Regions from separate parts of the Phenylobacterium sp. LjRoot97 genome, predicted to be linked through region 1. Evidence: riboswitches for the same ligand, from Rfam matches in the RefSeq annotation. Region 1 holds a riboswitch; the other holds the start of a gene.
The links. A riboswitch is a leader RNA that binds a small molecule or an ion and turns the genes downstream of it on or off. The one in region 1 is predicted to bind S-adenosylmethionine.
Positions count from the first base shown of each region.

Region 2: it holds a riboswitch for S-adenosylmethionine, as region 1 does, so the genes downstream of both, ACSQ2H_RS07145 (threonine aldolase family protein) here and ACSQ2H_RS18690 (homoserine O-succinyltransferase) in region 1, are expected to answer to the same signal.

Region 1 covers NZ_CAXUTH020000001.1:3,769,992-3,784,700, reverse strand. Annotated here, with positions in the region: gene ACSQ2H_RS18740 (TIGR00645 family protein) at 1-482, opposite strand, end outside; gene pheT (phenylalanine--tRNA ligase subunit beta) at 537-2,912, opposite strand; gene ACSQ2H_RS18730 (ASCH domain-containing protein) at 2,909-3,313, opposite strand; gene pheS (phenylalanine--tRNA ligase subunit alpha) at 3,313-4,416, opposite strand; gene rplT (50S ribosomal protein L20) at 4,675-5,031, opposite strand; gene rpmI (50S ribosomal protein L35) at 5,045-5,245, opposite strand; gene ACSQ2H_RS18710 (DUF1345 domain-containing protein) at 5,437-6,147, shown strand; gene ACSQ2H_RS18705 (EamA family transporter) at 6,144-7,049, opposite strand; gene ACSQ2H_RS18700 (MFS transporter) at 7,084-8,289, opposite strand; gene ACSQ2H_RS18695 (MFS transporter) at 8,286-9,527, opposite strand; SAM-I-IV-variant riboswitch at 9,810-9,916, shown strand; gene ACSQ2H_RS18690 (homoserine O-succinyltransferase) at 9,961-10,890, shown strand; gene ACSQ2H_RS18685 (acetyl-CoA carboxylase carboxyltransferase subunit alpha) at 10,913-11,887, opposite strand; gene ACSQ2H_RS18680 (PaaI family thioesterase) at 11,888-12,373, opposite strand; gene ACSQ2H_RS18675 (TetR/AcrR family transcriptional regulator) at 12,470-13,081, shown strand; gene infC (translation initiation factor IF-3) at 13,171-13,692, opposite strand; gene ACSQ2H_RS18665 (glycosyltransferase family 9 protein) at 13,807-14,709, opposite strand, start outside.
Region 2 covers NZ_CAXUTH020000001.1:1,467,476-1,482,184, reverse strand. Annotated here, with positions in the region: gene ptsP (phosphoenolpyruvate--protein phosphotransferase) at 1-352, opposite strand, end outside; gene ACSQ2H_RS07180 (family 20 glycosylhydrolase) at 342-2,636, opposite strand; gene ACSQ2H_RS07175 (TonB-dependent receptor) at 2,872-5,523, opposite strand; gene ACSQ2H_RS07170 (GntR family transcriptional regulator) at 5,769-6,506, shown strand; gene ACSQ2H_RS07165 (SIS domain-containing protein) at 6,577-7,572, shown strand; gene nagA (N-acetylglucosamine-6-phosphate deacetylase) at 7,572-8,690, shown strand; gene ACSQ2H_RS07155 (siderophore-interacting protein) at 8,728-9,633, shown strand; gene ACSQ2H_RS07150 (AAA family ATPase) at 9,630-10,763, opposite strand; gene ACSQ2H_RS07145 (threonine aldolase family protein) at 10,799-11,845, opposite strand; SAM-I-IV-variant riboswitch at 11,898-12,005, opposite strand; gene ACSQ2H_RS07140 (SHOCT domain-containing protein) at 12,074-12,271, opposite strand; gene ACSQ2H_RS07135 (O-acetylhomoserine aminocarboxypropyltransferase) at 12,359-13,633, opposite strand; gene ACSQ2H_RS07130 (Rieske (2Fe-2S) protein) at 13,736-14,113, opposite strand; gene fahA (fumarylacetoacetase) at 14,110-14,709, opposite strand, start outside.

The sequences.
Region 1 (14,709 bases):
GTCACGTGGATGACCACCAGCCACATCAGGCTGCGGTCCGACAGTTCCTTGCCTTCCGACAGCTCCATGAACGCCTTCAGCAGCGCGATGGCCGAGATCGCCACGATCGAGGCGATCAGCTTCATCTTCAGGCCGGAGAAGTCGACCGTGCCCATCCAGCCGGGCCGATCCTCGTCGTCGTCGGTGTCGATCTTGGAGACGAAGTTTTCGTAGCCCGAGAAGATCACGATCAGCAGCAGGTTGCCGGCCAGCGACAGGTCGATGAGCTTCAGCACCATCATGATCGCCTGGTTGGGCGTCATGGTCATCAGGCCCGACAGCTCGTGGACCGCCTCGTTGAAGAACACCACAAGCAGGGCGGCCAGCGCCCCGACCAGCCCGACATAGAACGGCGCCATCAGCCAGCGCGAATGGAACAGCCCCGTCTCCAGCCAGCGTTCGGCGGCGGGCTTGGGCTTCTTGATGCGTGGCGCGTCGGTCATGCGGTCGGGGTCTCTCCTTGATGCCCAGGAAAGACCCCGCCGCGGACTCTCAGGTCAAGCGCGGAGCTTGGCGCTCACGGCCTTTTCAGCGGCGGCGACCACCTTGGCCGACAGCGCCTCGATCTCGGCGTCGGTCAGGGTCTTCTCGCGCGGCTGCAGCAGGATCTCCACCGCCACCGACTTCGACCCCTCGGCCACGCCCTGGCCGCGATAGACGTCGAACACGCGGGCCTGAGTGATCAGCGCCTTGTCGGCCCCGGCCACGGCCTTGATCAGGTCGCCGGCGGCCACGGCCTCGTCGACGACGAAGGCGAAGTCGCGCGACAGCGGCATCAGCGCCGACAGCTCCAGCGCCGGCTTGGTCTTGGTCGATTTCTTCTTCGGCTCCGGCACGTTGTCGAGGATCAGCTCGAAGCCGAGCACCGGGCCCTCGACGTCCAGCGCCTTGAGAATGCGCGGATGGATCTCGCCGAACTCGACCAGCGCGTTCTTGCCCAGCCGCAGCGCCGCCGAGCGGCCCGGATGCCACCAGTCGGACAGGCCGCCCTGGACGGTCTGCAGCGAGCTGGTCGGCGCGCCGAGGTCCTCCAGCAGCGACAGCACGTCGGCCTTCAGTTCGAACAGGGCGTCGGCCGCCCCGCCGTCCCAGCGCCGGGGCGCGTGCGGCGCGACGACGGCGCTGATCGCGGTCAGCTGGTCGGCCGGCTGGTCGCCACGATAGAGCGGGCCGATCTCGAACAGCGCCACGTCGGGGAAGCCGCGCCGCGCGTTGCGGCCGGCCGCCTCGATGAGGTTCGGCAGGATCGACGGGCGCATGCAGTCGAGGTCCGAGGCGATCGGGTTGGTGATCACCAGCTCCGGCTGGCCGCCGCCGAACAGGGCCGCGGTCTCGCGCTTGGTGAAGCTCCAGGTGATGCTCTCGGCGTAGCCCTTGGCGGCCATCGCCCGGCGTCCGGTGCGCACGCGGGCCTGGCGCGCGGTCAGCACGCCGCCGGCCGGCCGCGCCATCTCGGGCAGGGCCGAGGCGGGCAGGGCGTCGTAGCCCTCGATGCGGGCCACTTCCTCGACCAGGTCGGCCTTGCCCTCGACGTCGCGGCGCCAGGTCGGCGGCTGCACCTTATCGCCGTCCACGACGAAGCCGAGGTCGGTCAGGATCTGGTCGATGCGCACGGCCGGCAGGTCCAGGCCCGACAGCTGCTTCACATAGGCCCGGTCGAAGACGAGGGCCTCCGGCGCGGCCGGTGCCTTGCCGACCACGGTGACTTCCGACGGCTCGCCGCCGCAGAGCTCCAGGATCAGCTTGGTGGCCAGCTCCAGGCCCGGGACCTGGCTGGCCGGGTCCACGGTGCGGGCGAAGCGGTACTGCGCGTCCGAGGTGATCCCCGTCGTGCGGCCGGTCTGGGCGATTCGGATCGGGTCGAACCAGGCGCTTTCCACGAACACGTCGACGGTCTCGTCCGAGCAGCCGGTCGACAGGCCGCCCATCACCCCGCCCAGGCCGATCACGCCGGAGCCGTCGGCGATGACGGTGATCTCGGGGCTGACCGCATAGGTCTTGCCGTCCAGCGCCTCGACGCTCTCGCCGTCCTTGCCGGCGCGGGCCTCGATGAAGCCGCCGGAAAGCTTGCTGACGTCATAGACGTGCAGCGGCCGGGCGCGGTCGTAGGAGATCAGGTTGGTGACGTCGACCAGGGCGTTGATGGGGCGCAGGCCGATCGAGGTCAGCTTCTGCTGCAGCCAGGCCGGCGAGGGGCCGTTCTTGACGCCGCGGATCAGCCGGCCGGTGAACTGGCGGCAGCCGTCCGAACCGTCCAGGCGGATCTCGATCGGATTGGCGAACTGGCCGGCGACCGGCGCGACCGAGACGTCCTTCAGCTTGCCCAGGCCCGCGGCGGCCAAATCGCGCGCGATGCCGACCACGCCCAGCCAGTCGGGGCGGTTGGGGGTCACCTCGAAGTCGATCACCGCTTCCAGGCCCAGAGCCTGCGCCACCGGGGTGCCGACGGCCAGGCTGTCGGGCAGCTCCATGATGCCGTCCGACTCCGCGGCGGTCTCCAGCTCGGAGGCCGAGCAGAGCATGCCGTGCGAGACCACGCCGCGGACCGGCTTCTCGACCAGGGTGACGCCGAGGCCCGGCACATAGGCGCCGATCGGGGCGTAGACGACGGTGATCCCCGCCCGCGCGTTCGGCGCGCCGCAGACGATCTCCTTGCGGCCGTCGCGGGTGTCGACCTGGCAGACGCGCAGGCGGTCGGCGTTCGGGTGCTGCACGGCCTCGACGATCTTGGCGACCGAGAACGCCGCCAGCTTGGCGGCGGGATCGTCGACATGCTCGACCTCCAGCCCGGCCATGGTCATGGCGTCGACGACCTGTTGCGTGGTCGCGTCGGTTTCGAGGTGGTCTTTCAACCAGGAGAGCGTGAACTTCATTGATCGGCTCCTTCGCCGATGATCTCGACCAGGCGGAAGCGTTCGCACCAGAGCATCATGTCGGGTGCGAAGGCGCCTTCGCGGGTGAAACAGTCTTCGTGGACGGCGGCCCAGTGTGCGTAGCTCAGGTCGCCTTCGCCCTCTTCGGCGGCGAAGTCGGCCGGCACCTCGTCGAAGCGCCGCTGGACCAGTTCGGTGGACTCGATGACGATGCGGGGCGCGCCCTCGCCGTCGAGCACCACATAGCGCGCGCCCAGGGCGCTGCCCTTCAGTCCCTGCGACGCCGGCCAGCAGGTCGCGGTCTTCTTGCCCTGGAGCACCAGGGCTAGAAGCTCGTCGGCCATCGCCGGGCTGTCGCCGAAAGCGAAGTGCTCCAGCGTGCTGTGGGCGCCAGCGGGCATCAGCTCAGGCCCGAGGCCTGGTTCGGCGCCGCGTAGGGGCTGAAGCCGTAGTGCTCCAGCCAGCGCACGTCGCTGGCGAACATGTCGCGCAGGTCGGGCATGCCGTACTTCAGCACCCCCAGCCGGTCGACGCCGCAGCCGAACGCGAAGCCCTGCCAGACGTCCGGATCCAGGCCGCAGTTGCGCAGCACGTTCGGGTGCACCATCCCGCAGCCGAGGATCTCCAGCCAGTCGGTGCCCTGGCCGATCTTCACCTCGCCGCCCGAGCGGTCGCACTGCACGTCCATCTCGGCGCTCGGCTCGGTGAACGGGAAGTGGTGCGGGCGGAAGCGGGTGACCACCTCGGGCGTCTCGAAGTAGCGCGACAGGAAGGTCTCCAGCGTCCACTTCAGGTGGCCCATGTGGATCGCCTTGTCGATCACCAGGCCTTCGATCTGGTGGAACATCGGCGTGTGGGTCTGGTCCGAGTCCTTGCGGAACGTCCGGCCCGGCACGATCACCCGGATCGGCGGCTCCTGGCCGTTGGCGATCCAGGACGGCAGCTTCTCGTTGACCGCATGCATCACCCGCACCTGCACCGGGCTGGTGTGGGTGCGCAGCACCTTGCGCTCGCCGTTGGCGTCCTCCGGCAGGAAGAAGGTGTCGTGCATCTCCCGCGCCGGATGCTTGGGCGGGAAGTTCAGCGCCGTGAAGTTGTTGAAGTCGGTCTCGATGTCCGGGCCCTCGGCGACCGAGAAGCCCATCTCGGCGAACACCGCGATCATCTCGTCCATGACCTGCATGGTCGGGTGGACGCTGCCCTTGCGGCGCGGCGGCGCCGGCAGGGTCAGGTCGACTTTCTCGGCCGCCAGCTTGGCGTCGAGTTCGGCCGCCTCCAGCACCTGCTTGCGCGCGGCGATGGCGGTCTGGACCCGGTCGCGCAGGCCGTTGATCTGCGGGCCGCGCTCGCGCCGCTCATCGGGGCTCATGCCCCCCAGCGACTTGAGCAGGTCGGAAATGGAGCCGGACTTGCCGAGGGCGGAGACGCGCACGGCCTCAAGGGCGGCGGCGTCGCCCGCGCCGTCGACGGCGGCGAGGATGTCAGCTTCGAGTTGGGCGGTCATGGGTTGACGTCTTTAGAGGGGGTTCGGCTGAAGCGAAATCCTTTCCTCCCCTGCGAAGCGGGGGAGGGGGACCGCGCGCCAGCGTGGTGGAGGGGGCGAGACCGGACGCTGAGCCTGCCGCCGCCCCCACCACCACCCTTCGGGCGGTCCCCCTCCCCCGTGAACGGGGGAGGAAAAATGGAGACAGCAAAAAGCCCTCCGGCGGTCCTCGCCGGAGGGCTTCTCGAATGCTCAGTGAGTCTGACGACTCAAACGGCCTCAAGCCAGCGCGGCGCGAACCTTGTCGGCGATGGCCTTGAACCCGGTGGGATCGTTACCCGCGATGTCCGAGAGGACCTTGCGGTCGATTTCGATCCCGGCCTTGTCCAGGCCGAAGATAAATTGCGAGTAGGTGAAGCCTTCCAGGCGAGCCGCAGCGTTGATGCGCTGGATCCACAGCGAACGGAAGTTGCGCTTGCGGACCTTGCGGTCGCGGTAGGCGTATTGACCGGCACGATCCACGGCCGCCTTGGCGGCGCGGATGGTGTTCTTGCGGCGCCCGTAGAAGCCCTTGGCTTGCTCGAGAACCTTCTTGTGCTTGGCGTGGGCGACGACGCCCCGTTTCACGCGAGCCATGTGTCAGTTCTCCTTAAAGGCCGTAGGGGAGCCAAAGCTTGACGATCTTGGTGTCAGCTTCGGTCATCACCTTGGTGCCGCGGTTCTGACGGATGTACTTCGCGTTGTGGCTGATCAGGCGGTGACGCTTGCCAGCGACGCCGGCCTTCAGCTTGCCGGTCGCGGTCAGTTTGAAGCGCTTTTTCACGCCCGACTTAGTCTTCAGTTTGGGCATTTCTCTGCGGAGCCTCGCGGCCCCGTCCTCTGGTGTATTGATGAACCGCCCTGGCATGCCTTTGGCCAGACGACTCCGAAGAGCGGGGCGTTTACGCGAAAGGGTGAGGGAAGGCAAGGCTTTGAGTCCGCCTGCGGCGACTCGCGCTCGCCTGGGATATAGTTCCCCGACCGGTCCGCTACGAGGTCCAGATGGCGTCCACGCCCGCTCCGCCAGCCGCTGCGCCCCGCCGTCGCCGCCGCATGCTCGGGGCCTTCGTCGCCCGGCCGCGGCTGCTGGCCGGCGTCGGCGCCGGCCTCGTGGTCTGGGCCGCCTGCCTGCTGATTCCCAACGAGCTCAGCATGGTGACCGCCGCGATCCTGGCCTGGGACGCCACCTGTCTGACCTTCATCGCCCTGGCGATCTCGATGATGTGGGGCGCCGACCCGGCCCGCATGCGCGCCGTGGCCGCCACCCAGGACCAGGGCCAGGGCGTGATCCTGGGGCTGGCGGTCGCCGCCGCCGCGGCCAGCATCTGGGTCATCGCCCGCGAGCTCTCGGCCGCCAAGGCCGATGAGGGCCTGGTCAAGGCGCTGCGCGTGGCCCTGGTGTTCGCCACCGTCGCCGCCTCCTGGTTCATGGTGCAGCTGATCTTCGCCCTGCACTACGCGCACGAGTACTACGCCCCCGACGACGACACCCCGCGCGACGCCGGCGGCCTGCTGTTCCCGGGCGGCGAACTGCCCGACTACTGGGACTTCGTGCACTTCTCGGTAGTCATCGGCGTCGCCTGCCAGACCGCCGACGTCTCCTTCACCTCCAAGGAGCTGCGTCGGATCGGCACCGTCCACGGCGTCGTCGCCTTCGTGTTCAACACCGTGGTGCTGGCCCTGACGATCAACCTGCTGGCTGGGCTGTTCTAGGGCGCGGGCGCCGCGTCCTCGGCGATCTGCCCCGCGGCGGCGGGATCGGTCAGGATCACGCCCACCGAGGCGGCGATGATCAGCCCGATCGCCGCCCACTGCGAAAGCGCCAGGTGCTCGCCCAGGATCAGCAGCCCGGCCACCGCGCCGGCCGCCGGCTCCAGGCTCAGCATCACCCCGAAACTGCGCTTGGGAATGCCGCGCAGGGCGACCATCTCCAGCGAGTAGGGGATGGCGCTCGAGACGATCGCCACCACCAGCCCCAGGGCCAGCAGCTTGGGGTCGAACAGCGCCGCACCGGCCTCGACCAGGCCGAACGGCACGACGATCAGCGCCGCGGTGCTCATGCCCAGCGCCACCGACTGCCCGGCCGGCAGGTGGCCGGTGCGCTTGCCCAGCACGATGTAGAGCGCCCAGAACACGGCCGCTGCCGCGGCGTAGGCGACCCCGACTGGATCCAGCGCATGGGCCGCGTCGCGCAGCGGGAGCAGCAGCAAGAGGCCCAGGGCCGCCAGCCCGATCCAGACGAAGTGGATCGGCCGGCGGGCGTGGATCAGCGCCAGGCTCAGCGGGCCGATGAACTCGATGGCGATGGCCAGTCCCAGCGGAATGGTGCGGATCGCCATGTAGAAGCTGAGGTTCATCAGCCCCAGCACCGTCCCGTAGAGGGCCAGCCGGCCCAGGTCGTCGCGGGTCAGCGGCTGGCGCCACGGCCGCCAGATCAGGCACAGCAGCAGCGCCGAGAACCCGACCCTATAGGCGGTCGCCCCCTGCGCCCCGACCAGCGGGAACAGCTGCTTGGCGAACGAGGTGCCTGCGCACAGCGATACGATCGCGCCGATCAGCGCCGCATAGGGGATCAGGGCGCGCGACGCGCCGGCCGGGGCAGGGACCTGGGACATGTCGGCGACCTACTAACGAAGCCGCCCGTCTTCGTCACGCCGGGCGCGGCATCCGTTTCAGGATCTGCAGCGCCATCACCACGGCCGGAATGATCAGGATCGCCGTCACCACGAAGGCCGCGCCGGGATCGACCAGCGAGAACAGCTGGCCGGCGAAGATCGGTCCGCCGATCCGTGCCAGCGCCATGTTCGACATGTTGAGCCCCAGGATCTCGCCCTGGCGTTCGGGCGGCGCGGCCTGCGAGATCAGCGCCGTCAGGCAGGGGAAGCAGATCGACTGCCCGAAGCAGACGAACGCGAACCCGACCATCGCCACCGGCCAGTTGGGCGACAGGAACTGGAAGAGCATGCCGATCCACATGGCGGCCAGGCCGGCGGTCAGCACCGTGGTCTCGCCGTGGCGGCGCACCAGCGCGCCGGTCACCACCGCCTGGCAGAACGCGCCCAGCACGCCGATGCCCATGAACGCGAAGCCGATCTCGCGCGGGCCCCAGCCGAACCGGTGTTCGGTCCACAGGCCGTAGGTCGCCTCGATCCCGGCGAAGCCGGAGATGACCACGAAGCTGATCAGCATCACCCGCAGGATGATCGGGTGGGCCAGCGAGGCGCGCAGCACTTCCATCCGGTTGGGCTGCGGGCCATGACGCCGCTCGGGCCGGCTCTCGCGCACGAAGGCCAGCACCGCCAGCGCCGACAGCAGGCCAAAGCCCGCGGCCGCGAACAGTGGGATCTGGAAGCCGATGGTCCCCAGTTCGGGATGCGCCAGCAGGCCGCCCAGGGCTGGACCGACCATGAAGCCCAGCGAGAAGGCCGAGCCCATCAGCCCCATCTTCGCCGCCCGCTCCTCGGGCCGGGTGATGTCGGCCAGCGCGCCCTGCAGCGTCGAGATGTTGCCCGACAGGAAGCCGCCGACGAACCGCGCCAGGAAGGCCAGCCAGATGTTCGGCGCGAAGGCCAGCGCAACATAGGCCAGCGCGCCGCCGGCGATGGTGACCATCAGCACCGGCCGGCGCCCGACGCGGTCGGACATCCGCCCCCAGAACGGCTCGCCCAGGAACTGCCCGAACGAGAACGCCGAGAACAGGATCGCGATCTGCCAGGCCGGCGCGTCCAGCGACTTGCCGAAGAACGGCAGCAGCGGGATCACCAGGCCAAAGCCCGCGATGTTGAGGAAGATCACAGACAGCAGGACGACCAGCGCCCGTGTCTCCTCCCCGCGCGAGACGGGGGGCGAGGTCATGGCTGTTCCGCCGCCTGGGCTTGCTGCGCCTCCAGGTGGGCCCGGGCCTTGCGGCTGGCCGACAGCGCCAGGAAGATCGCCGGCGCCACCACCAGGGCGCCGATGATGAAGGGCCCGTTGAGCACGTGCTCGAAGACGAAGCCCGCGGTGATCGGCCCGACCACCCGGGCCGCCGCCCCGCAGGCGTTGTTCAGCCCCAGGATCTGCCCCTGCTTGTGTGGATCGGCGGTGCGCGAGATCAGCGCCCCGACGTTGGGGTACGCCACCGACTGACCGACGGCGGTGAAGCACATCAGGGCGATGGTCATCGGGCCGCCCGTCGATACGGTCTGCAACAGCGCGCCGACCACGGTCATGCCCATGCCGATGGCCAGCATCGGTCCCTCGCCGAATCGTTCGGACATCTGGCCGGTGACCAGGGTCTGGGTCAGGAACGCCGCCATGCCGACGAAGGCGAAGCAGACGCCGATGTCGCGCGGCTCCCAGCCGAAGCGGGCGTTGGACCAGGGGCCGAACATCGACTCGATCCCGGTGAAGGCGAAGCCGACCAGGAAGGTCAGCAGCATCAGGCGGCCGATCACCGGATGGCTGACAGCCTCGCCGATCGCCGACCAGCGGCTGGGCCGATCGGTGATGCTGGTGTCGCGGATGCGGCTCTCGCGGATGAACAGCATGATCGCGATGACGCAGAGCAGGGCCAGGCCCGAGGCGATGAACAGCGGAATGCGGAAGCCGGCCGGACCCGCGCCGGTGTGCACGAACAGGCCGCCGACCGACGGACCGACGATCAGCCCGACGTTCCAGGCCGCGCTCTGGTACGACATCTGCCGCGCGCGCTTTTCGGGCGGGGTGACGTCGGCCAGGTAGCCTTGCACGACCGCGCCGTTGCCGGCCGCCAGGCCGCCGATCAGTCGGATCGCGAACGCCGCCCAGATGTTGGGGGCGAAGGCCAGGGCCAGGTAGCAGAGGCAGTTGCCGCAGATCGTCGAGATCAGCAGCGGCTTGCGGCCGTACTTGTCGGACAACCGGCCCCAGAAGGGTTCGCCGAAGAAGGCGCCGACCGAATAGGCCGCGAAGATCAGGCCGATCTGCCAGCCCGGCGCGTTGAACGACTTGGCGTAGAACGGCAGCAACGGGACGATGATCCCGAAGCCGAGCATATTGATAAAAATGACGGCGATCAGGGACGGCGCGGCCCAGCGGGACGGAACCTTCCCGCGCGGCGCGGTGTCGGACATGTGAGCGCTGTTAAGACGACCTGCGTTACGCCGCAAGCCCGAGTTCTGCGCTTGGTTGTTCGGACGCAGGGGTGCGGCTTCGAGGCCTCAGTATGGCGCGCGAGGTCCTCGCCGGCCGCCGCGCACGAACCCCTCCGGCCCCGCTGCCGCGACGGCACGATCCCACCCTGCGAAACCCCGATGCCGGCCGGTTCGTGCCGACGGTTCGGCCGCGGGCGCGGCGCGGGGGGCGGCCGACGAATCGTCGGGGCTTGTGGTCTGCGCCGGCATTTTCTATTGCTGCTCTTGCATCAAGAGTTGGGCGTCGCCCAACGCCAACCTGCTTTCCCGAGCAAGGTGGCGCTCCCCCAGGGGAGGATGTGGCCGAGGCGGCAACCAACCGGGTGATCCCAGCTCCGTCCCAGCCGAATTGAACGTTTCCGAGGGCCGAGCCTTGCCGATCAAGATTCCCGACGCCTTGCCTGCGCGCGCCACCCTCGAGGCCGAGGGCGTCATCGTCATGGCCGAGACCCAGGCCGCCCGCCAGGACATCCGGCCGCTGCGCATCGGGCTGCTGAACCTCATGCCCGACAAGCCGAAGACCGAGATCCAGTTCGCCCGGCTGCTGGGCGCCACGCCGCTGCAGGTCGAACTCTCGCTGGTCCAGCTGGCCAGCTACACGCCGCGCAACACGCCGCCGGAGCACCTGGCCGCCTTCTACCGGACCTGGGACGAGGTCCGGCACGAGCGCTTCGACGGCTTCATCGTCACCGGCGCGCCGGTCGAGACGCTGCCCTTCGAGCAGGTCGACTACTGGGACGAGCTGCGGCGGATCTTTGACTGGACCGAGAGCCACGTGCACAGCAGCCTGAACATCTGCTGGGCGGCCCAGGCCGCGCTGCATCACTTCCACGGCGTCGGCAAGCACGTGCTGCCGGCCAAGCGCTCGGGCGTCTTCACCCACCGGCTGGTCGCGCCGGCGTCTCCCTATCTGCGCGGCATGTCCGACGAGGTCGACGTGCCGGTCTCGCGCTGGACCGAGGTGCGGCGCGAAGAACTGCCCCAGCACGCCGGGCTCAAGGTGCTGCTGGACTCCGACGAGTCCGGCCTCTGTCTCGTCGAGGACACGGTCCGGCGCGGGCTGCAGATGTTCAACCACCTGGAATACGACGCCGCCACGCTCGCCGACGAGTTCGCGCGCGACAGCGTCAAGGACCCCGCCACTCCGCAGCCCCGGCATTACTTCCCGGGCGGCGACCCCGGCCGCGCGCCGAACAACCGCTGGCGCAGCCACGCCCACCTGCTGTTCGCCAACTGGATCAACGAGATCTACCGCACGACGCCGTACGACCTGCAGAACATCGGCACGGAAGTGTACGCCTGACGCTGATCGCCGCGCCGGTCGATCAACTGGAACGCGCCGGCTCCGCTGGTCGATGGCGACCGATGGCGTAGAAGCGCTCGCGCCGCTGGCGGCGGAGCTCGTCCGCGCTGAGGCCTTCCAGCCCGTGAAGCTCCGCCTCGACGGCGTCGCCGACCGAACCGATCGTCTCGCCGGAATCGGAGTGGGCGCCGCCCGGCGGTTCGGGAACCACTCGATCGACGATGTTGAGGCCGAGCAGATCCTGAGCGGTGATTTTCATGGCGCTCGCCGCCTCGCTGGGCGTGCTGGCGCCGCGCCAGAGGATGGAGTTGGCGCCTTCCGGGCTGATCACCGCATAGACCGAGTGCTCGAGCATCAGCACCTTGTTGGCCGCGGCTAGGGCCAGCGCCCCGCCTGACATGCCCTCGCCGGTGATCACCGCGATGTTGGCGACGCCCAGCGACAGGCCACGTTCGATGCAGCTGGCGATGGCCTGGGCGACGCCGCGCTCCTCGGACGCCGCGCCCGGATAGGCGCCGGCCGTGTCGGCGAAGCTGATCACCGGCAGATTGAACCGCTCGGCCAGGTCCATCAGCCGGAGGGCCTTGCGGTATCCCTCGGGGCGCGCGGCGCCGAAGTTGTGCTTCAGCCGCGTTGCGGTGTCGTGGCCCTTCTCGATGCCGATCGCCACGACCGGCCGCCCGCGGAAACGGCCCAGTCCGCCGACGACCGCCTGGTCGTCGGCGAAGCTGCGGTCGCCGCGCAGCTCGACGAACTCGTCGATGAGACCGGCCAGATAGTCGACGCAGTGCGGCCGCCCCGGATGCCGGGCCACCTGGGTCTTCTGCCAGGCGTCCAGGGACCTGAAGGTGTTCCGGCGCAGTTCGTCGGCCCGGGTCCGCATCGCCTCGAGCTCGGCCTCCAGGCTCGCCGAGCCCAGCGTCTCCGCCAGCCTGGCGAGCTCAGCGATCCTGGCTTCCAGTTCCGCGATCGGTCGTTCGAACTCTAGTTGCTGCAACTAGGCCTCCCCCGCTTGGGGGGCGGCCATCGCCTCGATCGCCGCCTTTTCGGCGGGCCAGCGGTCGAATGTCATCAGGATTTGCTGCGCCGTGGCGTCGGCGATCAATTGGCCATCGCCGCGCCGGAACTCGGCGCGGACGGTGATCAGCTGGCGGGTCTCAGCGACCACGCGGGCTTCGATGGCCAGTGGATGGGCGCGGCCTACTTTCAGGAAGTTGAGCTGCAGGTTGACGGTGCGAAACAGCCGATCGTCGGGAACGACCGTCATCGTCGCGAACGACAGGACCTGATCCGCCAAGGCCGCGAGATAGCCGCCGAACAGCGAGCCGTCTGTGGTCGCCAACTCAGGTGCGGGACTCCAGGATTTCCGCACCCAGCCCTCGCCCCAGTCGTCGATCAGGCCGAGCTTCAAGGTCTGTACGACGGGCGGCGGCGTGGCGCTCCCCGCTTTCAAGGCATCCAGCCGGTCGCTCGCCCAGGTCACTCGATCCTCCCCGAAAAGTGCTCGGGCGAAGGTAGGGGCGTCGCGCGGGCTCTGTTACTCAACTTACAAAGCCGGGAGCGATCGGAGGGAGCGGACATGAGCATCGTTGAAAATGCTCGCAAAACACCGCGTCAGCAGAGGGCGAGGGACTCGGTCGACGTCGTTCTGGAGGCGGCGGCTCAAGTCTTGGAGGCGACTGGCGAGGCTGGTTTCAACACCAACGCTGTGGCCGAGCGGGCCGGCGTCAGCATCGGCACGCTCTATCGCTACTTCCCGGACAAGCGCTCGATCCTCCAGGCGCTTGCGCTCCGCGAGACCGAGGCGCATCGCCAGGCGGTGATGGACGTGCTGGAGGGCGGCAGCCCTGGCGTGGCGCGGGATCGGGCGATCATTCGCGCCTTCGTGCAGGCCTTCGCCGGCCGCAGCCAGGCGCGGCGGATCGCCGTCTCGGCCCTTCTGGCCCATGCCGATCACGGCGAGCTGGCGGCGAAGTTCGCAGCGGTGGAAGACGGCATGACCGATGCCGAGGGCCGCCCGCTCACCGCGGTCCAGGCCTTCGTGCTCGGCCGAGCGGTGCAGGGCGCGATGCGCGCCGCCGTGCTGGAGGGGGTCGATTTCCTCCAGAGCCAGGAGTTCGAGGACGAGCTGGTGCGGCTGGGACGCGCCTATCTGGGTTACGCGGCGTCAAAACCGCCGACGACCGCCTAGGAGCTTAGCTCGCCGTTCAACGCGGCGCCCAAACGCAAACGGCCGCCCCGGAGGGCGGCCGTTCGTCGATCTGTCGATGGTGCTGAAGCCTAGCGCGGGGCCAGGATCATGATCATCTGACGGCCTTCCATGCGCGGCTCGTACTCGACCTTGGCGACTTCGTCGAAGTCCGCCTTGACCTTCTGGAGCAGCTTCATGCCCAGTTCCGGGTGCGCCAGTTCACGACCGCGGAAGCGCAGGGTGACCTTCACCTTGTCGCCTTCCTCGAAGAACCGGTGCATCGCCTTGGTCTTCACTTCGTAGTCGTGAATGTCGATGTTCGGGCGGAGTTTGATCTCCTTGATCTCGACGACCTTCTGGCGCTTGCGGGCCTCGTTCTTCTTCTTCTGTTCCTGGAACTTGAACTTGCCGTAGTCCAGGATCTTGCAGACCGGCGGATCCGCGTTGGGCACGATCTCGACCAGGTCGAGGCCGGCTTCCACAGCGGCCTCCATGGCGCTCGACGTCGGCATCACGCCCTGCTTCTCGCCATGTTGGTCGATAAGCAGAACCTTGGGGACGCGGATCTCATCATTGATGCGCGGTCCGTCTTTGACGGGCGGCGCCTGCATGGGGCGGCGAATAGGCTTTCGCTCCTAGAGCTGTTGAAACACGTGCGGCCGGCAGCGTGGGGCTCCGGTCAGGTCGCCATATATGACGAAGGCGGTGGCCCCAATCAAGCGGTGCTAGGCCTGCGGCAGCAAAGCGTTCGCCGCCTGTAGGACCTCGGCCACAGAAAGGTCGCTCAGGCTGCCGGACCGCAGCACCGTCACATGTCCGCGCGGGGCGGCCAGTTCAGGGTCCGAGGCGCTGGAGAACAGCACCACCGTCGGGGCGCCGGTGGCCGCGGCCAGGTGCAGCGGGCCGGTGTCGTTGCCGACCACCAGCGCGGCCTTGGCGCCCAGCATGGCGACCTTGGCGAAGTCGGTGCGGCCGGTCAGGTCGCGGACATGGCCGACTTCGCGCTGGATCTGGCGGGCCAGGGCGCTTTCCTGCGGGCCGCCGATGATGACGATGTCGTAGCCGCGCTCGGCCAGGATCTTGCCCAGTTGGCCGTAGCGCTCGGCCGACCAGCGCTTGTCCAGCCGGTGGGCTGAGCCGCCGGGCACGAATAGGGCGTAGGGCTTGGGCCTGACCCCGCCCGGCACCGGCCGCGTCTGGCTCGGCTTGGGCAGCACCCACGACAGGTCTGGTCCCGGCGCGCTGCCGGGCTCGGTCGGGGCGTCGGGCCAGATGCCGGCGTACTTCAACTGGTCGGCGTGGCGCTCCAGCGTGTGCATCCGGTTGCGGTTGGGGTTCTTGTGCGGCAGCGAGCAGCCGGCCGCGATTCCGGACCATTCCGGCGGGAAGGGGGTCAGCAGGTGGAAGATCCGCGCCGACTGGGCCGAGGTCTGCAGGTCGTAGACCCGGTCGTACTTCGCCGCCTTCAGCCGCTTGCGCAGCGCCAGCCATTCGCCCAGTCCCTGCGGGCGCCCGTCGGTCTCCACCGCGTTGAAATAGGGGCAGGCCTTAGCCAGGCTTTCGAACGGCGGGGTGGTCAGCAGCGTGATGTGCGCGCGCTTGTGGACCTGGCGGATCTTCTTCATCGC
Region 2 (14,709 bases), 2.3 Mb from region 1:
TCTTGGCGTGATCGGCCAGCACCGCCAGGTCGAACGAAATCAAGCGCTCGCCGGCGCGCACAGCCTGGCCATCGACGACATGGGCCTCAAAACCCTCCCCGCCCAGGGTCACCGTGTCGAGCCCGACATGCATCAGCAGCTCCACCCCGCCTTCGGCCCGCAGGCTGACGGCGTGGCGCGCGGCGTGGACCGAGATGACCACGCCGTCGCACGGCGCGTGCAGCACCGAGCCGATCGGGTCGACCGCGACGCCGTCGCCCAGCATGACCTGCGCGAACACCGGATCGGGAACCTCGGCCAGCGGCGCGGCCCAGCCGTCGAGCGGCGAGAGAAGGACCAGTTCAGCGGCCATCGGCGCCTCCCGAGACCAGGGTGACGCGGTCGATCACCCACATCGGCTCGACGGCCGTCTGGGTGAAGGTGAAGCAGAGGTCCTGCGGTGCCGCCGCGCCGGCGATCTTGCCGGTCAGGACTGTGACGCCCTGCGAGCGGGTCGCCGGCGCCAGCGGCAGGGTGGCGACCACCGCGCCCTGGCAGGAGCCCTGGCGGATCTCCAGCTCGCCCTCCGGCGTCGCCGGCGGACGGAACTTGATGTTCTCGATGTCCTTGCCGATCTGGAAGTTGAACGGGATCTGGCCGACCGCGACCTCGATCTGGGACACCCCGGTCAGGTCCGCGCCTTCGTAGAGCCAGCACGGGCTCAGGATATCGACCAGGAAGCGGGCCCGCTCGCCCTGGATCGGGGCGTCGTCCTCGAGGTTCAGCACCAGCGCGCCCTTGCAGGCCTTCAGCTCCTGGCTGGCCCGCGTGCGGATGCTGCGGGCGTCGACCGCGATGTCCGAGGCGGCCGCCAACGGTTGGCCATTGCGGAACGCCTGCGCCCGCACGCGCGTCCCGAGCGGCGCCGTGAACGGCTGGCTGTAAAGCGTCGAGCCTACGCCCGGGACCGTTCCATCCAGGGTGTAACGGATCTCTCCGACCTGCTCGGCGCCCAGCAGGGCGACCTGCGCGCCGGCGCCCTGCGGCGCGCTCAGCGCCCGCACCTTCAATGGCGTTTCGTCGAAGCTCTGGCCCAGGGCGCGGTAACGGCCGAGCTGGGCCGGCAGACGGTCGGCAAAGCTCTTCCAGTCCTTGTTCGCGGCCGGCGACCAGGCGGTCTCGGCGACGGCGGCGACACGTGGGAACAACATCTTGGAGACCCGCTCCTCGGTGCGCGCGTGCTCGGTCCAGATGTTGCCCTGCATGCCCAGAACATGGCGCTGCTCGTCGGGATTTAGCGCCGCCGGCATCGGCTCGTAGTCGTAGACGTCCTTCAGCGTCACCACGCCGCCGCGGCCCGGCGGCTCGTCCGGCGCGGCGCTCTGGCGATAGTTGAGGTACATCATCGGCTCGGGGCTGAGGATCGTGTCGTGGCCCAGCTTGGCGGCGATGATCGCCCCGTCGATGCCGCGCCAGGAGGTCACCGTCGCGGTCTCGGCGACCCCGCCCTCGAGGATCTCGTCCCAGCCGATCAGCTTGCGGCCCTTGGCGTGCAGCATCTGCTCGACGCGCGAGATGAACCAGCCCTGCAGCTGGCGCTCGCTGGCGATGTGCAACTCCTTCATCCGCGCCTGAACGGCGGGATTGGTCTTCCACTGGTCCTTCACCGCCTCGTCGCCGCCGACATGGACATAGGTCCCTGGGAACAGGTCGACGACTTCCGTCAGCACGTCGTCGAGGAAGGCGAAGGTCCTCTCGTCGACATTGTAGAGATAGGGAAAGACGCCCCAGTCCGAGGACGTCGCGGTCGGCGCCGTCGCGGCCGAGCCTAGCTCCGGATAGGCGACGATCGGCGCGTGCGCATGGCCGGGCGTCTCGATCTCCGGGACGATGGTGACATGGCGCGCGGCCGCGTAGGCGACCACGTCGCGCACCTGGTCCTGGGTGTAGAAGCCGCCGATGACTCCCGGCTTGCCGGTCTTCGGATCGATATCGGCCGCCGCGGCCGGACCGGCCGGAACGCGCCAGCCGCCGATCTCGGTCAGCTTCGGGTATTTCTTGATCTCCAGCCGCCAGCCCTGATCGTCGGTCAGGTGCCAGTGCAGCGTGTTGAGCTTGGCCTGGGCCATCCGGTCGATGAGGCCCTTCACATAGTCGACGCTCTGGAAGTGGCGTGCGCTGTCGAGCATCACCCCGCGCCAGCCGAACCGCGGCGCGTCGTCGATCTGGCGGGCCCAGATCACCGCAGGTCCCTTGCCCGGCTCGGCGGTCGCCAGCTGCCAGGCGCTGACCGCGCCGTAGAACAGCCCTGCGTCGCCCGCCGAGGCGATGGTGATGCCATCGACGCCGACATCCAGCTTATACGCCTCGCCGGCCGGCCCCTTGCGGCTCAGCACGATCGCCCGCTCGCCGGCCTTGGGCGCGCGGATCGCCAGCTTCAGCCCGCGGCTGCGCTCGAGCAGGTCGGCCAGGTAGCGGGCGCTGGCCAGGGCCTGGGCGTCGTTGGCCGGGACGCTGATCACCGTGCGCGCGTCGAGCTGGAAGGCCCCTTCGCGGGGCGTGTCGGACATCGGCGCGGGAATGATCGGGGCGGCGGCGAACGCGCTCCCGGCGAACACCATCGCGGCGGCCATGGCCAGGAGAAGAGAACGGATCATCGGCCGGACTCGCACAAAATAAGGGCGGAGCGGCAAGCCGCCCCGCCCAGTGGCCTCGATGAGGCGGGGTTCGGGGGAATCTCGGCGCGGCGGGTCATCATGGACGCATCCTGTACCGGCCGAGGCGGGAAGCGAAGGCGCGGACGGGGCTCCCGGGCATGGGCTCCCCGTCCGCCGCGGGCGCAGCTCAGGATCTGAGCTGCCTCCACGTTGGGGCTTCGCGCTCTCGCGCGGATCAGAAGCTCAGGCTGACCGTCGCCATGTACTTGCGGCCGGTGCGGTACGAGGCGCGCGGCATCGCCTCGACATTGGCGTAGGCGTAGTACTCGGAGTCGGTCAGGTTCATGCCGGCCAGGGTCAGACTGACATTGTCGGTGAAGTTGTAGGTTCCCGAAATGTCGAGGTTGTCCGAGTCCTTGACGTACATGTTGTCGCCGCGGTCGACGCCGGTGAAGTACTCCGAGCGCCAGGTGTAGGTCGCACGCAGCTGGATCGGGCCGTTCTCGTAGAACGGGCTGACATTGATCTGGTGCTTGGAGTTGAAGGGCAGATCCTGGCCTTCGCTGCCATTGCCGTCGGCGTAGGTGTAGTTGGCCAGCAGGCCGAAGCCGTAGGCGTAGTTCTGCTGGTAGGCGATCGACACGCCCTTGATGTCGGCCGTGCCGGCGTTGTGCGGACGGCTGATCTGGTAGGTGGTGACCCGGCCCTGCGACTGGTTGAAGTACTGCTCCGGAGCGGTCTGCTGCAGGATGTAGTTGCTGATGTCCTTGTAGAAGAACTCGACCGCCACGATCGCTTCCGGCTGGAAGTACCACTCCGCCGACATGTTGAAGTTGCTGGACTTGTAGGGATCGAGGTTCGGGTTGCCGCCCGAACCGATCAGGATGCCGTCGGACAGCTGGAAGAAGTTGGTCATGTCGGCGTAGTTCGGCCGCGCGATGACCTGGGCGGCGGCGAAGCGCAGTAGCAGGTCTTCACGGACATTGTAGACCAGGTTCACGCTCGGCAGGAAGTTGTCGTAGCTCTTCTGCGAGGACTTCCAGCTCCAGTCGGCCGGTCCCGAACAAGCCGATCCCGGGTTGCAGACGTAACCGGCGCTGTCGACGTCGGTGTAGACGTAGCGGACGCCGAAGTTGCCGCGAAGGTCGCCGGAGTCGATCTCGGCCTGGGCGTATAGGGCGTTGATGTCCTCCTGGATCGCCCAGTTGCCGGCGGTGAACTCAGGCGCCGCGAAGATCGACGGCACCGGCATCGCCCGTCCGGGGGCCAGCCAGGCCCCGCCCTCGACGTAGCTGACCATCGCGCCGCCATCGATGCGGAAGCGGTTCTTCATCTGCTGGTTGGAGTTGAAGCCGTCGAGATAGTTGCCCGGCACGGTCGACGGGCTGAACAGGCTGGCCGGGGCCGAGACGCCGGTCACTGCGATGCCCGCATATTGCTGCGTCGTCTCGTGGCGGCGGAACTTGTAGCCGACCTGGACGCGCTTGATGACGCCGTCGAGGTCATAGCCGAAGTCGGCCTGGGCGTACTTCTCTTCGTCGGTGGTCGGCTTCTCGACCAGGTTGCCGCTCCAGCCCGGATCGGTCGCAAAGGCGGCCGGATTGCCCTGGACGTTGTTGGCGTAGGTCAGCTGGCCAGGCACGCCGCCGATGTCGACGGTGTAGTCGGCCCAGTTGAGGAACTCGAGGAACACCTGCTTCTTGGTGCCGCCGTCGGCCTTGGAGAACCCGACCGCGCCCGACAGGTCCCAGCCGTCGCCCTGATACTTCCCGCGGAAGTCATAGGTGTCGGAGTTCATCTCGGCTTCGCGGGACTGGACATCCAGCACGCTGAGCGCGTTGTGGAAGCTGGCCGACGTGACGATGCCGTTGTTGACCGTGAGGCCGGTCAGCGCGCCCAGGCTGTTCCAGGTGTTGCCCTGGAAGGCATACATCGACTGGTTCAGGTTGTCGTAGTTCGCCTGGATCTTCAGCCAGTTGAACTCCAGCTCGATCTCTTCCGTCGGGCGGAATTGCAGCGAGGCGGTGTAGCTGGTGCGGTCGCGTTCCTGCTCGAAGAACGAGGTGCCGAAGGCGTTCGGGCTGCGGGCGTTGAGGTTGTTGCCCAGCGTGGTCGCGCAGGCGCCGGTGCAGCCGAAGTTGCGCGAGTCGACCGGGTTGTCGGGGTTGCCGCCCGCCCAGTTGCTGGCCGCCATGGTGCCATAGGTCTCGATGCCGTCGCGGCGCAGCTGGTCGGTGGCCTTCTGGACCGAGAGGGCGATGCCGAAGGTCTCGGCCTCGTTCTTCCAGCTGCCCATCAGGGCGCCCTGGACGTCGCCCTCCTCCGAGCGGTCGTTATAGAGGTAGCCGATCGAGCCGGCGGCCAGCATCGGCTTCATGTCGAGCGGGCGGCGGGTGATGACGTTGACGGTGCCGCCGATGCTGCCTTCGTCGATGCGGGCTTCCGGCGTCTTGTAGATATCGACGCGGCCGACGATCTGCGGCGCCAGCAGCGCGTAGTTGAAGGTCCGGCCCGGCGAGTCGAGAATGAACCAGTCGGCCGAGGCGACGGTCTGGCCGTTGAGCAGGGTGCGGTTCAGCGCCGGGTCGGTGCCCAGGATGCTGACCTTTTCGCCCTGGCCGAACTGGCGGTCGACGGTGACGCCGGGCACCATGGTCAGGGCTTCGGCGACGTTGGTGTTCGGGAACTTGCCGACGTCTTCGGCGGTGACCGAGTCGACGATGCCGTCAGCGGCGCGCTTGGTCTCCAGCGATTGCTGCAGCGAGGCCCGGATACCGGTGACGACCAGTTCGTCGACCTGGGTGTCCTGCGCGAAGGCCGGGCTTGCGCCGACGACGGCCAACAGGCTCGCGGACGCGATCAGAATGGATTTGCGATGCGTGTTCACTCGGCTTCTCCCCTATTTCCGGGCTTCCCCCCGGAGCCGACGCGAGCCCAATGTGATACCAATTCTTCGCAAACGCCTGCGAAGACCGGTGTTACATCGACCCTGCGAAGCCGATCTGTGCGCAGTTTCATAAAATTGACAAGCCCAAAAAGAGACCAATTGCACAGACGGTACATATTGGTATCTAAATGGTCTCAAGACCCGTCGGCGGGATATCGGCCGGCGATCGACGCGGAGAGACGCCTTTGACCTTTTCCGAGCGCATCGGCCAGTTGGACGCCAAGGACCATGCGCCCCTCTACCGCCAGCTTCAGAAGGTGCTGCGCGAGGCGATCGCCAACCAGGTGCTCGGCCCCGACGACGCCCTGCCGGCCGAACGCGACTTCGCCGAGGAACTCGGCGTCTCCAGAATCACCGTGCGCAAGGCGCTGGACGGGCTGGTCAGCGAAGGCCTGCTGGTCCGCCGCCAGGGCGCCGGCACCTTCGTCGCGGCGCGGGTCGAGAAGAACTTCTCCAAGCTCTCGTCGTTCACCGAGGACATGATCGCCCGCGGCCGGGTCCCGCACTCGACCTGGCTGTCGCGCACCGAGGGCCAGGTGACTCCCGAAGAGTCGCTGACCCTCGGCCTTTCGCCGGGCGCGCCGGTCTATCGCTTCGCCCGGATCCGGTACGCCGACGGCGCGCCGATGGCGCTGGAGTACTCGACCATGGCGGCGTTCTGCATGCCCAGCCCGGACTTCGTCGAGACCTCGCTCTACGAGGCTCTGGAGAAGACCGGCCACCGGCCTGCGCGCGCGCTGCAGCGCCTGCGCGCCGTGCTGTTCACGCCCGAGCAGGCCGAACTGCTGGGCGTGGCGCCGCGCGACGCCGGTCTGCTGATCGAGCGCCGCAGCTTCCTGAAGGACGGGCGCGCGGTGGAAGTCACCCAGTCCTATTATCGCGGCGACGCCTACGACTTCGTCGCCGAACTGAACGCCCTTTGAGACAAGACCCGTGGCCCGGAGAAAACGCGTGACCGCAAAGCCCCCTGCCCTGCGCCCCGAGGCTACGCGCATGTTCCAGGAGGCCGCCGAGGCGCCCGCGGTCGTGGCCCGGATGCTGGCCGCCAACCGCGAGGCGGCTCAGGCGCTCGGCGCCGAACTGCGCGCCCATCCGCCGAAGGCCGTGGTCACCTGCGCGCGCGGCTCGTCCGACCACGCGGCCACCTACGCCAAGTACCTGATCGAGACCGGCACAGGGGTCGTCACCTCGTCGGCGGCGCTGTCGGTGAGCTCGGTCTACGCGGCCGAGCCGAAACTCGACGGCATGCTCTATCTGGCGATCTCGCAGTCGGGGAAGAGCCCTGACCTGCTGGCCGCGGTCGAGGCCGCCAAGCAAGGCGGCGCGCGCACCGTGGCGCTGGTCAACGACGAGACCTCGCCGCTGGCCAAACTGGTCGACCGGGTGCTGCCGCTGCACGCGGGCCCGGAAGTCAGCGTGGCGGCCACCAAGTCCTACATCGCCGCCCTGGCCGGCATCGCCCAGCTGGTCGCCGCCTGGACCCAGGATGCGGCGCTGGACAAGGGCCTGGCGGACCTGCCGGCGATCCTCGAGAAGGCCTGGCCGCTCGACTGGAGCCCGGCCGCCGAGCGGCTGAAGAGCGCCCGCAACCTCTATGTCCTGGCCCGCGGCGTCGGGTTCGGCGTCGCTCAGGAAGCGGCGCTGAAGTTCAAGGAGACCTGCGGCCTGCACGCCGAGGCCTTCAGCGCCGCCGAGGTGCTGCACGGGCCGATGGCGCTGGTGAAGGAAGGCTTCCCGGTGCTGGTGTTCGCCCAGGACGACCAGAGCCAGGAGAGCGTCGTGGCCCTGGCCAAGGACCTGGCCGCCCGCGGCGCCGACGTGATGCTGGCCGGCGGCGGCGGCGACCTGCCGACCCTGAGCGCCCACCCCGTCCTGGAGCCGATCGTGCGGGTGCAGGGCTTCTACCGGATGGCCAACCAGCTCTCGATCCTGCGCGGCCACGATCCCGACCGCCCGCCGCACCTCAACAAGGTGACCGAGACCGTCTGATGACCACCGCGTTCGTCAACGGCCAGGTGCTGACCGAGCAGGGCCTGGAAACCACCAGCGTCGTCATCGACGGCGCACGCATCGTCGCGCTCGGCGAAACCGCGGCCGACCGCACCGTCGACCTGGAGGGCGGCTACCTGCTGCCCGGCTTCATCGACACCCAGGTCAACGGCGGCGGCGGGGTGCTGTTCAACGACTCCCCGACCCTGGAGGCCGTCGCCACCATCGGCGCGGCGCACCGGACCTATGGCACCACCGGCTTCCTGCCGACCCTGATCAGCGACGACCTCTCGACCGTGGCCAAGGCCATCGCCGCCGTGGACGCGGCGATCGAGGCCGGCGTGCCCGGCGTGCTGGGCATCCACATCGAGGGCCCGTTCCTCAATGAGCAGCGCAAGGGCGTGCATGACGCCTCCAAGTTCCGCACCCTGGACGGGGCCGCGCTAGAGCTGCTGACCTCGGCCAAGCACGGCAAGACCCTGGTCACCCTGGCGCCCGAGACCACGACCCCGCAGATGATCGCGCGCCTGGCGAAGGCCGGCGTGACCGTCGCGGCCGGCCACACCAACGCCACCTACGAGCGGATCACCGAGGCGCTGGCCAACGGCGTGACCGGCTTCACGCACCTCTTCAACGCGATGTCGCCGCTGGCCAGCCGCGCGCCTGGCGCGGTCGGCGCGGCGCTCGAGAGCCAGGACAGTTGGTGCGGGATCATCGCCGACGGCCGCCATATCCACCCGGCGGTGCTGCGCGTCGCCTTCGCCGCCAAGCGTCGCGACCGCTTCATGCTGGTCACCGACGCCATGCCCAGCGTCGGCATGGTCGACAAGAACTTCACCATCCAAGGTCGGCCGATCCGGGTGGTGAACGGGGTCTGCGTCGATGAGAACGGCACTCTGGCCGGCTCGGACCTCGACATGGCCGGCGCGGTCGCCAACGCCGTGCGCATGGCGGGCCTCAGCCTGGAGGATGCTGCGCGGATGGCGTCGGCCAGCCCGGCCGCGTTCCTCAGCCTGAAAGGCGACTACGGCGTCATCGCGCCGGGCGCGCGCGCCGACCTCGTGCTGCTGGACCAGGACTTCAAAGCCCAACGCACATGGATCGGCGGCGTCGAATGATATTGCGAGTCGTTCGCAACTGTGATGTTGTGAACCCATGTCGCAGGATGTCCCCTCGCCCGCTTCGCCCTATCAGCTGTTCGACGTCGCTCTGAAGGCCAAGACGACGCTGTCGCCGCACCTCTCGCGGCTGACCTTCGAAGGCCCGCAGGTCCGCCAGATGGCGACCCTGGCGCCCGACCAGCGCATCAAGATCTTCTTCCCGGACCCGCAGGGCCGGCCGCCGGCCATGGCCATCACCCCCGACTGGTACGCCCGCTACAAGAAGCAGGACGTCGAGACCCGCCCGCCGATGCGCACCTACACGATCCGCGCCCTGCGCGCGCAGGACGGCGAGGTCGACGTGGACTTCGTGTTGCACGGCGAGACCGGCCCGGCGTCGACCTGGGCCACGCGGGCGCAGGCGGGAGAGCGCCTGCAGATCATGGCCCCCAACGCCGCCTTCGAAGGCGACGGCGGCGGCTATGAGTGGAAGCCGCCGCAAGGCCTGAAGACTCTGCTGCTGATCGCCGACGAGACCGCCCTCCCCGCCGTGGCCGGCATCCTGGAGGAATTGGCCGCCCTGCCCCAGCCGCCGCAGACTCAACTGTTCATCGAGATCCCGGACCAGGACGACGAAATCCCGCTCGCCGCGTGGCCCGAACTCGCGGTCGAATGGATGCCGCGCAAGCTTGGCGCCCCCGGCGCCCTGATGATCGCCGCCGCCCAGCGCGCCGCCGTGCCGACCGCGACCCGCGCCGCGCCGGCGCTGGCCGACATCGATGTCGACGAGGCCATCCTGTGGGACGTCTCCGCTCCCGGCGACGCAGGCTTCTACGGGTGGGTCGCCGGCGAGGCGGCCGCCGTCCTCGCGATCCGCCGCCTGCTGATCACCGAGCGCAAGGTCGATAAGGCCTCGCTGAACCTCATGGGCTACTGGCGCGAAGGGCGTGTGCTCGACTAGTCGCCTGCGTCCGCGAATTCTCCGGTCAGGCGCAGTCCCTGAATCCAGGTCGCGCCGTCCTGCTTGATCACCGTGCGCACCTGGCCGGCGCCGGATTGCTCGACCGCCTCGGCCAGCGCCTCCGAGTGCGTGACCAGCCAGACCTGCGACCGCTCCGCAGCCCGCGCGACCATCCGCGCTAGCGGGGCCATGAGTTGCGGATGCAGACTGGCCTCCGGCTCGTTCAGCGCCACCAGCGGCGGCAGGCGATAGGCCAGCAGCGCGCCGGCCAGGCCCAGGAAGCGTAGGGTCCCGTCAGACAACTCTTCCGGCTCGAACACCCGGTCGGGAAACTCGGCGAAGACCATGCCGAAGCGGGCCGTCCGATCGGGCGGAGGAATGACGAGGCGCGCGCCGGGAAACGCCTCGGCCACCGCCTCATCGAGGTCGCGGGTGTCCTGGCGGATGTGGGCGAGAGTCGCGAACGTCGCCGCCAGGTTCGCGCCGTCGGACGCCAGGGTCGGGGTCGCCACCGCCGGGCATGGCCGGCGCAGCGGCGACCCGGCGTCGGTGCGCAGGTCGTGATAGAAGCGCCATTCCAGCAAGGTGCGGCGAACCAGGTCGAGCATCGGATAGCGGCTGGGATCCTGCAGCCGGCCCAGCACGGTCTCCGAAGCCAGCAGGTCGATATCGATCTCCGCCGGGCGGCCGTCGTCGCCTCGCGCCATCACCGACGGCCCGCGCCGATCCAGCAGCCGCACCTGCCGACCGCCACCGTCGTAGGAGAGCTGCTCCTCCTTGATCTGGGGCTCGAGATCGAAGGCCGCGGCCACGCCGCGCTGCGGGAATCCGATCTCCACGCGGTAGCGATAGCGCCCCCGGCCGCCGGGTTCGGCGAGGCTGACCTCCAGCTCGATCCGCTGCGCGCCGGCCCGACGCGGGCCGGCCCAAAACGCCGAGGCCATGCCTTCCTGCGCCAGTTGGCGACCGAGACTGTTGTCGGCCGCCGCAGCGACCAGCTCCAAGGCGCGGTAGAGGTTGGTCTTGCCGACCCCGTTGCCGCCGACGAACACGTCGAGGTCCGAAACCGGGCAGCTGATCTTGCGCAACGACCGATAGCCGGCGGCGGAGAATTCGCGGACGCGGAGCAAGGCCTCTCCCGATGCTGCCATGGAGCCGGCCGAGCCTAGCCTCGAACCTCCGCGCCGAACACCGCCGCCATGTCGGCCGCCAGGGCGTCGACGCGGTCCATGTCGGCGTCCCAGGAGAACATGAACCGGGCTCCGCCGCCGATGAAGGTGTAGAACCGCCAGCCCCTGGCGCGCAGCGCTTCCAGCCGGTCCTCGGGCGCGGCGACGAACACTGCATTGGCCTGGACCGGGAACATCAGCGAGGCGCCGGACAGGCCCTCGATCCGGTCGGCGAGACGCTGCGCGCAGGCGTTGGCGTGGGCCGCGTTGGCGAGCCAGGCGCCGCCCTCCAGCATGCCGATCCAGGGGGCGGCCAGGAACCGCATCTTCGAGGCCAGCTGACCGGCCTGCTTGCAGCGATAGTCGAAGTCCTCGGCCAGGGCGCGGTCGAAGAACAGGATCGCCTCGCCCACCGCCATGCCGTTCTTGGTGCCGCCGAAGCACAGCACGTCGACCCCGGCCTTCCAGGTGATCTCGGCCGGAGCGCAACCCAGGTGCGCGCAGGCGTTGGCGAACCGCGCGCCGTCCATGTGCAGACGCAGGCCAAGCTCCCGGCAGACCGCCGAGATCGCGCGAACCTCGTCAGCCGAGTAGACCTGCCCGGTCTCGGTCGGCTGGGTGATTGTGACCACCCGGGGCTTGGGATAGTGGATGTCGCTGCGCTTGCCGGCGATCTCGCGGATCGCGGCCGGGGTCAGCTTGCCGTCCGGACTGGGCGCGACCAGCAGCTTGGAGCCGTTGGAGAAGAACTCGGGCGCGCCGCACTCGTCGGTCTCGACGTGGGCCGACTCCGCACAGATGACGCTGTGATAGGACTGGCAGAGCGCGGCCAGGGCCATCGAGTTGGCCGCCGTGCCGTTGAAGGCGAAGAACACCTCGCAGTCGGTGGCGAACAGCGCGCGAAAGGCGTCGGCCGCACCTTGCGTCCACGTATCCTCGCCATAGGCCGGAGCGTGACCGCGGTTGGCGGCGTCCATCGCCGCCCAGGCCTGCGGACAAATGCCGGCGTAGTTGTCGCTGGCGAACTGCTGGATGTTGGACATGCGTCCCTCGAGAATGCGGTTGGCGCATCTGGAGGCTGAATGACGCTGAGGCTTCGTCCCGTTTGGTTGCCGGACCGGCCACATCCTCCCTTGCGGAAGCGCCACCTTGCTCGGGAGCAGGTTGGCGTTTGAGCGTCGGCTCAAACTCTTGATGCTATTGCCCGCTGGGTAGCGGGGATTGGCGCTGGGGGCAAGCGGAGCTTCCCCCTCGCCTCTCCAAGGCCGATCCTACCTGCGCAGGATGTCCTTCCGCTTGCGCTCGTACTCGGACTTGCTGATCACGCCCTGGTCGTAGGCGGCCTTGAGGTCGATGAGTTCCTGGCCGGTCGTGGCGGTGTCGACCTGGGTGGTCGAGGTGCTGCCGCAGGCGGCGAGCGGCGCGGCGGCGAGGCTGAGGACGAGGGCGGCGGCGAGCGTACGGGTCATAGGCATCCTACTGTCTGAAGCCCCCGCCCCATCTTGGCTCGGAGCGCCGGGCGCGCGCAACCCTGCGTCGCGCGCGCCCGGACCGGTTCAGAGTTCCGCGAAGGCCTGTTCGAGATCGGCGATCAGGTCGGCGACATTCTCGATCCCGACCGACAGACGGATGACGTCCGGACCGGCGCCGGCGGCGACCTGGTTCTTCTCGTCCAGCTGGCGGTGGGTAGTCGAGGCCGGGTGGATGATCAGGCTGCGCGTGTCGCCAAGGTTGGCCAGGTGCGAGAACAGCTTCACGCCGCCGACCAGCTTCACCCCTGCCTGATAGCCGCCCTTGAGCCCGAACGAGAACACCGAGCCGGCGCCGTTGGGCGTGTAGCGCTTGGCGAGGGCGTTGTACGGGTTGCCGTCGAGGCCGGCGTAGGAAACCCAAGCCACCTTGTCGTTGCCTTCCAGCCACTTGGCCACGGCCAGCGCGTTGTCGACGTGGCGCTGCATGCGCAGCGGCAAGGTCTCGATGCCGGTCAGGATCATGAAGGCGTTGAACGGCGAGATCGACGGGCCGAGGTCGCGCAGGCCGAGCGCGCGGCAGGCGACGATGAAGGCGGCCGGGCCGAACGCCTCGGTGAACACCTTGCCGTGGTAGCTGGGGTTGGGCTGCGAGAGGTAGCCGTACTTGCCCGAGGCGGCCCAGTCGAAGCGGCCGGAGTCGATGATCGCCCCGCCCATCGAGTTGCCGTGGCCGCCGAGGAACTTGGTCAGCGAATGCACGACGATGTCGGCGCCGTGCTCGAACGGCCGGCAGAGGTAGGGGGTGGCCAGGGTGTTGTCGACGATCAGCGGCACGCCGGCGTCATGGGCGACCTGGGCGATCGCGGCGATGTCGGTGATCACGCCGCCCGGATTGGCGATCGACTCGACGAAGACGGCGCGGGTCTTGTCGTTGATGGCGGCGGCGTAGTCGGCCGGATTGTCGCTGTCGATGAAGGTGGTGTTCCAGCCCATGCGCTTGAACGACTGGCCGAGCTGGTTGATCGAGCCGCCGTACAGCTTGCGCGAGGCGACGATGTTGCAGCCCGGCTCCATCAGCGAATGGAAAGCCAGGAACTGGGCGGCGTGGCCGCTGCCGACCGCCAGGGCCGCGACGCCGCCTTCCAGGTCGGCGAGACGCGCTTCCAGCACGCCGGTCGTGGGGTTGCCCAGGCGGGTGTAGATGTTGCCCGGCGCTTCGAGGTTGAAGAGGTTGGCCGCATGGTCGGCGTCGTCGAAGACGAAGGCCGTGGTCTGATAGATCGGGGTGATCCGGGCCTTGGTCGTGGGATCCGGCGCTGCGCCGGCGTGGATGGCGCGGGTCTCGAAGTTCTGGGTCATGCGGGCGTCCTCTACGTCTCGTTGCAGCGACCTAGCCCGCCAAACGCGGCGTGGTCCAGCCTGGGAGACTACGGAGCGTCCTCAGAATTGCTGCGCGGCGGCCTAGGCCGTGCGGATCCAGCCATCGACCAACGCCACCGGCCAGGGCCGCAGCGCCGCGCCGACGCAGGGTCCGCCGACGCAGGCGCCGCTGTCGATGTCGAACAGGGCGCCGTGCCAGGAGCAGGCGATGAGATCGCCTGCGGGCGTCAGGTAGTCGTCGAGCTTCTGGGCCAGCGGCAGGCCGGCATGGGGACAGCGGTCGACATATCCCCTCACCTGCTCGCCGAGGCGAACCACGAAGCCGTGGAAGAACCCCTCGCCGATCTGCAGCACGAAGTTGCGCGCTGCGCCGTCGGCGATCAGCTCCAGCGGACCGAGCTTCACGCCGGCAGGCGTGGAGAACAGCCGCGCCGGAAGCTGGGGCTCCTCGGCGCTCACCCGACGACCGTTCCCGTGCAGGGGCCGAAGCCGATGGCGACATACCCGTCGGCCCGGGCGTGGCCCGCGATGGCCAGTTCATCGCCGTCCTGCAGGAAGGTGCGGGTCTCGCCGCTGGGCAGGGTGATCGGCTGCGCGCCGCCGCGGGTCAGCTCCAGCAGGCTTCCCAGTCCGCTGTCGTCGGGCGTCGAGATCGTACCGGTGCCGAGCAGGTCGCCCGGATTAAGGTCGCAGCCGCCGACGGTGTGGTGGGTCACCATCTGGGCCGCGGTCCAGTAGAGGTGGCGCGCGGCGCTGGCCGAGATGCGGAGCGGCGCGATCCCCTGCTCGCGCATCTGCGCGGTCGACAGGAAGACCTCGAGGTCCAGCGCGTAGCCGCCCGACGCCTGATCGGCGTCGTCGCTCAGATAGGCCATCGGCGCGGGATCGCCGTCCGGCCGGGCCGGCTGGGCGATGCGGAACGGGGCAAGGGCCTCGCTGGTCACGATCCACGGCGAGATCGTGGTCATGAAATTCTTGGCCAGGAACGGCCCCAGCGGCTGGTACTCCCAGGCCTGCAGGTCGCGCGCCGACCAGTCGTTGAGCAGGCAAAGACC